DNA from 3 places in the Bradyrhizobium sp. UFLA05-125 genome. Region 3 is predicted to be linked to each of the others. Evidence: predicted binding sites of a transcription regulator. Region 3 holds the regulator's gene; each other region holds the start of a gene.
What was found. Region 3 encodes LexA, which represses DNA repair genes until DNA is damaged. Its sites were predicted from a motif close to TGTTCNNNNTGTGTTCNG; they were not measured.
Positions count from the first base shown of each region.

Region 1 (4,176 bases), on a different contig from region 3:
GCCACCATTCCATCGCGATGCGCTCGGGCCCTTCCACCCGCACCACCGCATGCAGCGCGCGCCGCCAGGTAAATTGATGGGGCGGCCCGTCCGGCACGGTCGCGAACGGCACCTTGATCGGTTCCGGCTTATCGAACAGCCGCAAGGGACGCAGCGGCGGCTCGCTTGCGACACGTGCGGGCCATTCAGCCTGCGCGGCAGCAGCGAGATGATGCTGCGCGGGCGCGGCCAGCACGGCGCATTCCGGGATATGCGTATCCTGCGGCAGGTGCACGACGATGCGCTTGCCGCCGATCCTCGCGGCGATGCGGTCGATCAGCGCGCCGAGCTCGTCATTATCATGGACGTGCGCATCGAGATCGCGCTGCTCCTGCACCACGATCTCGGTGCGGCTCGCCGAGAGACGGACCATGTCGAAGCCGAAACCGGGATCGAGTGGATCGGCGAGCGCATCCAGCCGCTCGCGAAAGAGACGATCGACGACTGCGCTTCGCGTCACCGGACGTCCCGTTTCGACCATGATCGCGCGCACTGCGCCGTCGGTGCGGAAGAAGGAAGCCTCCAGCCGCCGCGCGCCCTTGCCTTGCTTCTCCATTGAGGTAACAAGCGTATCCGCAAGCCGCGACAGCGTCATCGCGATCATGGTGTCGGTCGCGATCGGATCGGCGAAGCGTTTTTCCACGATGTAGTCAGGCAGCGGTTTTCGCGGGCTGATCGGCGCATCGCCCTGCCCCAACGCATGCGCAAGCAGCGTCGAGAAGCGCGCACCGAAGCGCGCAGTGATCTCGTGGGGGCTGCGCGAAGCAACATCGCCGATGGTTTTCAGGCCGGCGCGACGCAGACCCGTGGTGATGGCGTCATCCGCACCGAGCGCCGGGACCGGGAAGCGGTTGATCGCTTCCGCTTCCGCGCCATCGGCAACGATGGTGCCAGGTGCCTGCCGCGTCAGCGTACGCGCGCAGACCGAGGTCGAGGCGATCGCCGCGCTGACCGCAAAACCCTGCCGCACCAGCGCACGGACGAGCGTCTGCAACAGATTGGCCTCGCCGCCGAACAGATGCGCGCAGCCTGTGATGTCGAGGAAGAGGCCATGTGGGGGATCGAGCGCCACCAGCGGCGTGAAGCGGTCGCACCAGTCGGCGATGTCCTCGAGCGTCTTGGCATCCGCCACGAGATCGGCGTCGAACACCTTTAATTCCGGACAGATCGCGCGGGCATTCGCCAGCGGCTGGCCGATATGCAGGCCGAGGCGCCCGGCCGCTTCATCGAGCGCGTAGATCGAAAGCGCGTTGTTTTCCTTGGCGACGACGATACTCGGCTCGTCTTTACCCAGCGCGACGTTGCTCACCGAAAGCACCCGCTTGATGCGATCGATGGGCAGGCGCGGCAGCCACAGGCTGAGGATACGCCGACGATTCACTGAACAGGCACTCATCACATTTCCATTCCATGATCCACCGGCCGACCGGGCCATGACGATTGCGAACGAGCTCGGCATCGAAGCAAGGCGCGCCCCAGGCGCTCCACACAGGTCCAGGCGGCGAATGCGCCGCCCGCAACATCCATCTGGTTTCCGCGGTCGACGGCAGAGGGTTTGCAGCCATCCGCAGCAGCAGCCCGGTCACGCCGAAAGCCTGGGCTGCAAGCGTCAGCTTGCGGCTTGCCACGAGATCGAACTGTTTCGTCTCGCCCCAGAGCTCGAGCACGACGGCGCCCAGCGCGTCGCAGGCAAGCGCATCGGCTGACGTCCGCAACGCGCTCTCGACATCGGCAGCGCGCACCATCACCACACGGCGCGGATCGAGACCGAACTCGGCAAGCCCGCTCATCGACAGCGCACCAGCCTCGACCTCCGAAAAATCCTGCTGCACCCACAGCAGCGGCCGGCGCGCGGTCACGCGGCCGGCGAGACCAGTGACAAAGCCCGTCGCGGCCGTGCCCTGGCGTCCCTCGCAAAACACTTCGTGGATCGCGGCGCGTGCCAGCCCACCCTGCAAAGCCTGATCCGCCTGGGGGTGGCCAAGCGCCACGCGATCGCGATGATGCGCAACCTCCGACGTCTCGATGCGCTCGATCTGGCCGCGCAAGACCGCAAGCGCGCTTCTACGTGCGCCGCTCATTGCTCGCCGCTCCTTCTCGTGATGGTCGCCAGGATCGTCAGAAAGACAAACGATCGGCTGGCTCATTTGTTCATGATATGTTCTAATATAAAGCTAACAGCGCCGTCGGAGTCAATCGAATTGGCGCGCCCGCGGATTCATGAGCGGAATCAAGAGGATTCAAGTGCCATGTACCTCACTACCCTCAATCATGAGACTGATTTCGACGGCTGGCGCAAAGCCGCACGTGCGCTGGCACTCCACCATGTGCCGCCGGCGGACGTTGCATGGGCCGTGCAAGGCCGAACGACAGACCAGATGCCGCCCGGCCTGTCCGAGGCGCCGAGCCTTCCACCGATCGAAATCGACAGCACCTTCAGCGTGCCGGCCAATTTCATCGAGCTTGCGCGCGTCGCGATCCTCAATCGCGACGGCGAACGCTTTGCGCTGCTCTATCGTTTGCTGTGGCGATTGAAGGCCGATCACGACCTATTGGCAATGATGACCGATCCCGATGTGGCGCTCGCCATGGCGATGGCAAATAGCGTGCATCGCGACGTGCAGCGGATGCGCGATGTCATCCGTTTCCGCGAGATCGGACGCGAGCAGAAGGCGCACTATGCCGCCTGGTTCGTGCCGGAGCATCACATCGTCGAATTCGCCGCATCTTTCTTCGCGCGTCGTTATGCCGACATGCCCTGGTCGATCCTCACACCCGACATCTGCGCTCATTGGGACGGCCACGTCATCTCGTTCACGCCGGGGATCAGCAAGACGGAGATGCCTGCACCAAACCGATTGGAGGAAACCTGGCGCCGCCACTTCCACCTGGACCGGCCGATCGCACCGGAAGCGCCCAAACAGCGCGGCAGGAACCTCCCGGAAGCCTCGATACTTGAACCGCTGCTCACCGATGCCGAACGCTGGACCGGCGGACGGATCATCTCGCGCCCGGAGGCAGCCATGCCACGCAAACCCGCAGCCGATGATCTGGAAACGCTGCGCGAGGAAGCCGCCCATTGCCGCGCCTGCCCTCTCTACAAGGATGCAACCCAGACCGTATTCGGTGAAGGCCCGAAATCTGCAACCATCATGCTGGTCGGCGAGCAGCCCGGCGACAAGGAAGACATCGCTGGTCATCCCTTCGTGGGACCAGCCGGGCAGATGCTCGACCGCGCGCTGGAAGAGGCCGGCGTCGACCGCAGGAAGGTCTATGTCACCAACGCCGTGAAACACTTCAAATTCGTGCCGCGCGGAAAAATCCGCCTGCACCAGAAGCCGAACACACCGGAGATCCGAGCCTGCCGGCAATGGTACGAGCGGGAGCTGGCGGCCCTCCGGCCCAGCCTCGTCGTGGCGATGGGGGCGACCGCCGCGCAATGCGTGTTCGGCAAGATCACCCCGATCGGCAAGAACCGTGGCCGACTGATCGATCTGCCGGACGGTTGCAAGGCGCTGGTGACCGTGCATCCGTCCTATCTGCTGCGGCTGCCGGACCCCAAGGCAAAAGAGCTGGAATATCAGCGCTTTGTGGATGATCTGAAGATCGCAGCCGGATTCCGGGAAAAATCAGCACGGGCAGCGTGATATAAGACACGCTGCGCCGCAGCAGATACCGGTGGAGAACTGCCGCCATTTCAACTGCCTGTCATATGCCGCGCGCAAAATCAGAGCACAGGGACAGGAGAGTTTTTTATGAGTGATCTTGCTTTACCCGGCTCTATCGAGCCTGCGTTGCGGAAGGGGCCCGACCTCGACCGCGGTTTTCATCCGATGACCGGCATTATCTACATGGGGATCATCGCGGCCGCGCTGCTCTTCGTCGCCTACAGCATCTGGGTCGACGTCGATGCGACCGGCACGCAGGTCAAGAGCATTGCGCCCTTCCTCATGCTCTTCGTCGCGCTGCTGATCGCGCTCGGCTTCGAGTTCGTGAACGGCTTTCACGACACCGCCAATGCGGTCGCAACCGTCATCTACACCCGCTCGCTGCCCGCACACATCGCCGTGGTGTGGTCCGGCATGTTCAACCTGTTCGGCGTCCTGCTCTCGAGCGGAGCAGTCGCGTTCGGCATCG
Region 1 is NZ_JBANBJ010000063.1:15,972-20,147, reverse strand. It holds gene SO156_RS35110 (Y-family DNA polymerase) at 1-1,435, opposite strand, end outside; gene SO156_RS35105 (ImuA family protein) at 1,326-2,120, opposite strand; gene SO156_RS35100 (UdgX family uracil-DNA binding protein) at 2,289-3,686, shown strand; gene SO156_RS35095 (inorganic phosphate transporter) at 3,795-4,176, shown strand, end outside.
Region 1: a site for LexA is predicted at 2,188-2,205, ahead of SO156_RS35105 (ImuA family protein). Genes of this name have one in related genera too.

Region 2 (4,176 bases), on a different contig from region 3:
GCGCGACAGGAATTCCGAGAAGGCGCCGATCGCGGCGTGCAGGACGCGCGCGAACGCCGTCTCGGTCTGTGTTGCCGCTTCCGCCTTTGCGGATTGTGCAGGCTCGGTGGCGAGAAGCGCAGTGATCGTGCCGATCAGCACCATGGCCGCCATCACCACATAGCCCCACATCCACGCGGACGGCTTCGGAATGCCGGTGCTTTCGAAGCCGGATACGATGAACAGCGCGCCCGCGGTCGAGACCAGCATGCCGATGCGGTAGGCTGCGACATAGGAAGCCATGCCGGCGGCCTGCTCGCTTTCGGGCAGGCTCTCAACGCGGAAGGCGTCGACCACGATGTCCTGCGTCGAGGAGGTCGTCGCCACCAGCAGCGCACCAAGTGCGACGAAGAACGGCGAGCGCGCAGGATCGGTCAGCGCCAGGAGCAGGATCGAGATGATCAGCAGGAGCTGCGAGAACAGCAGCCAGCCGCGGCGGCGCCCGAAGGCGCGGGTGAACAGCGGCACATGCAACGCATCAACCAGCGGCGCCCACAGGAACTTCAGCGTGTAAGGCGTGCCGACCAGCGCGAACAGCCCGATGGTGCCGAGATCAACGCCGGATTCCCGCATCCAAACCAGCAACGTCGAGCCCGACAGCGCCAGCGGCAGACCGGAGGAGAAGCCGAGAAACAGCACGATCAGCACCCGCGGCTGCAGATACACGGCAAGGCTCTCGCGCCAGGAGGCAGCGGGAGCGTCGGCGGTCGTGGGAGCGGTTCCGGAAGTCGCGTCGGGTGCGGTCATGGAGGGGTGTTAGCAGATTCTGGCGGCCACAAGTGAGGTGTCGTCGCCCGGCTTGACCGGGCGACCCAGTATTCCAGAGACCGGAGTTATGGGGGACCTGCAATCCCCGGGTAAAGATCGTTCCAATCGGGGATTGTCCTTCTCGATCAGCGCGATCTTCCACGCGCGCTTCCATTTCTTGAGGCGCTTCTCGCGCTTGATCGCATTCTCGGGATCATCGAACTGCTCGAAATAAACCAGCTTCACGATCGCGTATTCTTTCGTAAAGCTCTCGACCAGCTTCAGCTTGTGCTCGGCCACCCGGCGGATCAGATCATTTGTCACGCCAATGTACAGTGTACCGCCGATCTTGCTGGCGAGAATGTAGACGTAGTAACAGCGTGCACCCATCTGCCGCCTCTGGGATACTGGGTCGCCCGGTCAAGCCGGGCGACGACAGCGATATTGGGGCGACAGGTTGCTTCATCTTTGAAGATGGTCACTCCCCCGCTTGCAGCTTGCGCGGGAACAGTTCTGGCGTGCTGGCGACCAGGCGCGGGCCTTCCGGTGCGTCGGTTTTGCTGAAGTCGAGCTCCTCGATGCGGCCGGCGCGCTTCTCGATCTTGTCGGCGGAGATCAGTACCTGGCGCACGTCCTCGTTCACGTCGGCAAAATGCTTCTGCAGTTTCAGCACGCGATCGCGCAGGCGGCCGAGATCGTCGCCGAGCTTGATCACCTCGGTGCGGATCTGGTCGGCGGCGTCGCGCATGCGCGCGTCCTTCATGATCTGCTGCATGACCTGGATCGCGAGCATCAGCAGCGAGGGCGACACCAGCACGACGCGGGCGCGATAGGCCTTCTGGATCACGTCATCGAAGCCGTCGTGGATCTCGGCATAGACCGACTCCGACGGCACGAACATCAGCGCCATCTCCTGGGTCTCGCCGGCGACGAGATATTTTTCGGCGATGTCGCTGACATGCTTCATCACGTCGCCGCGCAGGCGCTGCGTGGCGACCCTGCGCTCCTCATCGGTGCGTGCGTCGTGCAGCGCCGTCATCGCCTCCAGCGGAAATTTGGCGTCGATGCAGAGCGGGCGCTGGTCGGGCAGGAACACCACGCAGTCCGGCCGTTTGCCGGTCGAGAGCGTGAACTGGAACTCGTAGGCGCCCTTCGGCAGACCGTCCTGGACGATCGCCTCCATCCGCGCCTGGCCGAACGCGCCGCGCGATTGCTTGTTGGCGAGGACGTCGCGCAGGGTGGTCACCTGCGTGGTCAGGTCGGTGAGGTTCTTGTGCGCGCTGTCGATGATGCCGAGCCGCTCGTGCAGTGCACGCAGGCTCTCCATGGTGTTGCGTGTCGTATGCTCCATGGACTGGCCGACGCGATGGGTGACCGAATCCAGCCGCTCGTTGACCGCGCGTGCCATCTCGGCCTGGCGGCCGGCGAGCGCCTGCGCCATGGCGTCGACGCGGCCCGACGCCTCGCTCTGGGCGCGCAGCATCTGGCTCAGGCGCTCCTCCAGTTCGTCGGCCCGGATGGTCTGGGCCATGGCGAGTTCCGCGCCACGCCGCGAGCCGCGCGCGATCACGATGGCAATCACCAGGAGCAGGATGAGGGCCAGCACACCGAAGCCGATCAGGGCGTCGACGGTGCGCACCGGCCAGTCGCCAGCGGTAAAAATGATCTCGTTCATGTCAACCCTTCTAGCCGATTCGCGAGCAGGCGCGAACGAAGAGGGAACATTTATGGTTAACCGGCAGTGAATTTTTATGGTTAACGAAAGCCTGGTTTTTATGGTTAGCGAACCGTTAACGGCGTTCCCGGCAACATTGACCGCATCCGGCGCGCGGCTTAAATCGCCGCCATGGCCTTAAGAGAAATCATCATCCTGCCCGACAAGCAGTTGCGTCTGGTCTCCAAGCCGATCGAGAAGGTCACGGCCGAGATCCGCAAGCTTGCCGACGACATGTTCGAGACCATGTACGATGCGCCCGGCATTGGCTTAGCGGCGATCCAGATCGCGCAACCCCTGCGTCTGATCACGATGGATCTCGCCAAGCGCGACGAGAACGGCGAGACCGCGCGAGAGCCGCGCGTCTTCATCAATCCGGAGATCGTCGCCTCGTCCGAGGAAGTGTCGGTCTACGAGGAGGGCTGTCTCTCGATCCCGGAATATTACGAGGAGGTCGAAAGGCCTGCGAAGGTGCGCGTGCGCTTCACCGATCTCGACGGCAAGTTGCACGAGGAGGATGCCGAAGGGCTCTACGCCACCTGTATCCAGCACGAGATCGATCATCTCAACGGCGTGCTGTTCGTCGACTACCTGTCGAAGCTCAAGCGCGACCGCGTGTTCAAGAAGTTCGAGAAAGCCGCCAAGCGCGCGGAGTGAGCGAACCATCCTCCGCCGTCATGCCCGGCCTTGTGCCGGGCATCCACGTTCTTCGCGCTACGAGCAAGAAGGGCGTGGATGGCCGGGACAAGCCCGGCCATGACGAGTACCTTGCTCGTTTTGAGGATTGTCTCGCCCTATGCCTCTCCGCCTCATCTTCATGGGCACGCCCGATTTCTCCGTGCCGACGCTGCTGGAGCTCGTCGCGCATGGCCATGAGATCGTGGCCGTCTACACCCGCGCGCCGAAGCCGGGCGGGCGGCGCGGGTTGCAGTTGCAGCCGACACCGGTTGAAGACGCTGCGCGAAAGCTCGGTATTCCCGCGTTGACGCCGAAGACCTTGAAGACGCCGGAAGCGCTCGACGAGTTCCGCGCGTTCGATGCCGATGCGGCTGTCGTCGTCGCCTACGGCATGATCCTGCCGCAGGCGATCCTCGATGCACCAAAGCTCGGCTGCTACAATCTGCACGCCTCACTGCTGCCGCGCTGGCGCGGTGCCGCGCCCATCAACCGGGCGATCATGGCCGGTGATGCCGAGAGCGGCGTCATGGTGATGAAGATGGACGTGGGGCTGGACACCGGCGACGTCGCGATGGCCGAGCGTCTTGCGATCTCGGACACCATGACCGCAGCCGATCTGCACGATCGCCTCGCCCGGCTCGGCGCCGACTTGATGGTCCGCGCGATGGCGGCGCTCGAACGCGGCGGACTTCAGCTCAAAAAGCAGAGCGAGGACGGCGTCACCTACGCCGCCAAGATCGACAAGGCCGAGGCACGGATCGACTGGACCAAGCCTGCGCGCGACGTGCTGCGCCACATCCACGGCCTGTCGCCGTTTCCCGGCGCCTGGGGCGAGCTCGCCGGGGTGAGTGAAAATGCGCGCGTAAAGATTTTGCGCTGTGAGCTTGCAAGAGGCTCGGGTGCGCCGGGCGACGTGCTCGACGACCAGCTCACCATCGCCTGTGGCGAGGGCGCCATCCGCATCATCGAGCTGCAGCGCGAGGGCAAGGCGCGGATGC
Region 2 is NZ_JBANBJ010000044.1:38,727-42,902, reverse strand. It holds gene SO156_RS30085 (AmpG family muropeptide MFS transporter) at 1-786, opposite strand, end outside; partial or broken gene SO156_RS30080 (GIY-YIG nuclease family protein) at 873-1,176, opposite strand; gene SO156_RS30075 (DNA recombination protein RmuC) at 1,265-2,461, opposite strand; gene def (peptide deformylase) at 2,633-3,157, shown strand; gene fmt (methionyl-tRNA formyltransferase) at 3,297-4,176, shown strand, end outside.
Region 2: a site for LexA is predicted at 2,493-2,510, ahead of SO156_RS30075 (DNA recombination protein RmuC). Genes of this name have one in related genera too.

Region 3 (4,176 bases):
CGCCGGCGTGGTGTTTTTTGCGGTACGCGCGCTGCTGGCGTTGATCCCGGGATTTGCGGCGGGCCATCCGATCAAGAAATGGTCCGCGGCGGCAGCACTTGTGGCCGCTGCGTTTTACCTGCTGCTGTCCGGCGCCGAGGTCGCAACACAGCGCTCTTTCTTCATGACAGCGGTAGTGCTGATCGCGGTGATAGTCGATCGCCGCGCCATCACCTTCCGCACGCTGGCGGTTGCCGCGATGATCGTGCTCGCTGTTGCGCCGGAGGCCCTGGTGCACCCGAGCTTCCAGATGTCGTTCGCGGCAACGCTTGGTCTTGTCGCGCTGGTGCAGATCGGCATGCCGAAGCTGTTGGCCTCGCCCGACGACTCCGCCACCGCGCGCATCGCGCTCTGGGGGGGCCGCGAACTCGTCATGCTGCTGATGGCCTCGCTGATCGCGGGGCTCGCAACGACCCCCTATGCCGCCTTCCATTTCCACCGCGTCACGCCCTACGGCGTGCTCGCCAATCTCGCGGCGATGCCGGTGGTCTCGGCGCTGGTGATGCCCGCCGGACTTTTGGGGCTGATCGCAGCGCCGTTCGGGCTCGACGGCGTGTTCTGGTGGTTGATGGGGATCGGCATCGACTGGATGGTCGTCGTGACGCGCTGGGTCGCGGCGTTGCCGGGCGCGGTCGGACGCATCACCGCCTTCGGCGCCGGTCCGCTGATTGCCGCCAGCATCGGCCTCGTCGTGATGGGCCTGTTGCGGACGCCGCTGCGCTGGACGGGTGTCGTCGTGTTGGCGCTCGCGATCGGCTGGGCGCTGCATATGCGCCAGCCCGACATCCTGATCGCAGGCGACGGCCACAGCGTCGCGGTGCGCGGCAGGGACGGCCAACTGCACCTGATCCGAACCGGCAAGGACAATTTTCTCCTCAAGGAGTGGCTTGCGGCCGATGCCGATCCGCGCAGTGCGACGGATCCGTCGCTCGCCGACGGCGTCTCATGCGACGAGGCCGGCTGCGTGACACCGCTCGCCGATGGTCGCCTGGTCGCGCTCTCGCTGCGTGTCGATGCGCTGGCGGATGATTGCAGCCGCGCCGCGCTGGTGGTGACGGCGAAGCCGGCAGCAACCGATTGCACGGCGATGGTCGTGGATCGCGAGCGTCTGAAGACGCAAGGAGCGCTCGCGCTATCGCGCGAGGGCGACGGTTTCACGCTGCGAACGGTAAAAATAAGGGGCGCAAACCGCCCCTGGTCGCCGGCCGGGGCCGGCGATAGTGATTTCGAGCTCAGCCTCGCACCGCGGCCGGCTACTCCACGCAGCAAGGATGCTACGCCGTCGGAGGCCGACCTGCAGGCCGAGAATTGAAAGACGCGTCAGCCGATCGGCAGGCGTGTCGTAGGCGTCGTGGTGGTGTGCTGCTCGACGGCGGGCTGCTCAGTCTTCTCGCCGAGCGGCTGCGTTACCGGCAATTGCAGAACCGTGGCACGCTGTCCCTCGACGAGCTGCGTCACCAGTACGTAGTTGCCGTCGGGGAATTCGATCGCATCATGATGACGATCGGGAATGTGCGGATCGACCTTACCGAACTTGCCGACGCGGGAATTGACGGTGCGCGTCCAGATCCAGCGATTGTCGTAGCGGACGTTGTCGGCGAAGGCGAGCTCGGTGCCGGGCAGGAGGCAGACGGCAACCGAGAGATCACGCTCCGACGCAAATCCACGCGTCGAGGTGCCGCGGAAGGTTGTCGTGACGATCGTCTCGCCGACTTGAGCGGGGCGGGTCGCAACGGCATGTAGGCTGTAGTCACACATCGGAGTGCTCCTCATGCGAGATAGCAGGTCCGCGCCCCCCCGGAGGCGCAGGCCTCTATCAGAGTTGGAAGCCTTGGAGTGTATCGCTTTTGTGGGCAAATCTGCGGCCCGTCTGCGCGTCGCCCGATCACATTATCTTTCCCGGCACACCAGGAACAAAGCCTCGCGCCGCCAGTCTATCTTGGTTCACGCCATTCACTTACGCGAGCTTCCATCAGCGGCCGGCAGGAGCGGAGTACCCCGAATAGGGCCATCTCACCTGCGCCGCAGGTGCGATCGCATTGTTGGACTTGCGGAATGGCGCGCTGGTTGCCGCGTGCTCTGCCTTGCGGGCGCCATGCTGGTGTTGCGCTGCATCGCTCGCGGATGCCGATTCCGCGATCAAGGCTGCCGAGATTGCGCTCAAAATCATCTGCCGCATGGGTTTTGTCCTCTGCATCGTGCACAGCGCATTCGCGCCTGCCATGCTCGAGGATTAGCTTCGCGCAGGTGTGGGGATAATCACAATGGAAGCGAAAACACCATTTTGCCGGAGCGGACAATCCGTCCGCCCGCATCGTTGCGCAATAACCGGCAATCTGGCGGGCAATCAGTACTTCCGGTACAGCCCGATCAGCTTGCCCTGAATCTTCACCCGGTTCGGCGGCAGGATGCGCACCTCATAGGCGGTGTTGGCGGGCTCCAACGCGATTGACGCGCCGCGACGGCGGAAGCGCTTGAGCGTCGCTTCCTCATCGTCGATCAGCGCCACCACGATGTCGCCGGTGTCGGCGGTCTCGTTGCGCTGGATCAGCGCCATGTCGCCATCCAGGATGCCGGCGTCGACCATCGAATCGCCGCGCACTTCGAGCGCGTAGTGCTCGCCCGAGCCGAGCATGTCCGGAGGCACGCTGATGGTGTGGCTGCGGGTCTGCAATGCCTCGATCGGCGTGCCGGCTGCGATCCGTCCCATCACGGGCACGGCGACGGGGCGATCGCCGTCGTCGACGGGAGCGCTTACGCCCCGCACCTTGCCGAGATTGCCTTCGATGACGCTCGGCGTGAAGCCGCGGCGGCCGGCGCCCGCGGCCTGAAGCTCGGGCAGCTTGATGACCTCAATGGCGCGCGCGCGGTTGGGCAGGCGACGGATGAAGCCGCGCTCTTCCAGCGCAGTGATCAGCCGGTGGATGCCCGACTTCGAGCGAAGATCGAGCGCGTCCTTCATCTCATCGAAGGAGGGCGGCACGCCGCTTTCCTTGAGGCGCTCACTGATGAACCGCAGAAGCTCGTATTGTTTGCGCGTTAACATCTCGACCAAATCCCCCGGTTGATGTCGTTCGATTCCGAGACGCCAGATTCAGCAGAAGCCGCTAGATGCTCGAAACAAATCATGAACGGACACTATATGTTCGATATGTGTTCCGCAACCACTTAATTTTGGGTGAACGCAGCGAAGTTCGCGCTACACGTGAATCAGATCGCCCTCACAAGGGCAGCCGCAACACCTCGCAAGGCGTGCCTGCTTCAGCCTTCGGCGCGAACGGCGCGCGCACGAGAAGTGCCTGTGCCATAGCGAGATTCGCAAGCAGTGAGGAGTCCTGGTGGTTGACGGGAACGGCCACGAGCGTGCCGTCCTCGCGCTCCTCGAGCCGGGCGCGCAGATAATCCTCACGGACGTCGTTGGGCCCGACGTCGCGCCCGAGCACGGCGCGCTCGCGGCGGTGATGAACGCGAGAGCGGCCAGCAAGCGCGCGAATCAACGGCACCATGAACAGGAAGCCGCAGACATAGGACGAGACCGGATTGCCGGGCAGGCCGATCACCCGCATCGCGCCGAGACGGCCGTGCATCATCGGCTTGCCCGGCCGCATCGCGATCTTCCAGAACGCCATCTCGAAACCTTCGGCCTGAAGCGCCGGCCTCACCAGGTCGTGGTCGCCGACTGAGGCCCCGCCGGTCGTGATCAGGATGTCGGCGCCGCTCTCGCGGGCGCGGCGGATGCCGGCGCTGGTCGCCGCAACGGTATCGGCGGCAATGCCGAGATCGACCGTTTCGGCGCCCTCGGCCCGCGCCAGCGCGTGCAGGGCATAGCCGTTGGAAAAGACGATCTGGCCCGCGCCCGGCGTTGAGCCCGGCATCACGAGTTCGTCGCCGGTCGCGAGAATCGCGATCCTGGGCCGGCGACGGACGGCTAGCTGCGGATGGTTCATGCCGGCGGCGAGTGATAGGTCGCGTTCGGTGAGCCTTGCTCCTTCTCGCAGGAGCACGTCGCCTTCGCGGAAATCGACGCCGGCGGGACGGATGTGCCTTCCAACGATCGCGGCCTCCTTGACCGTGACGCGCCTGCCGTCAGCGACTGTGTCCTCCTGGATTACCACCGCGTCCGCGCCATCGGGCACT
Region 3 is NZ_JBANBJ010000013.1:137,024-141,199, reverse strand. It holds gene SO156_RS15400 (ComEC/Rec2 family competence protein) at 1-1,351, shown strand, start outside; gene SO156_RS15395 (hypothetical protein) at 1,360-1,797, opposite strand; gene SO156_RS15390 (hypothetical protein) at 2,012-2,218, opposite strand; gene lexA (transcriptional repressor LexA) at 2,387-3,085, opposite strand; gene SO156_RS15380 (molybdopterin molybdotransferase MoeA) at 3,261-4,176, opposite strand, start outside.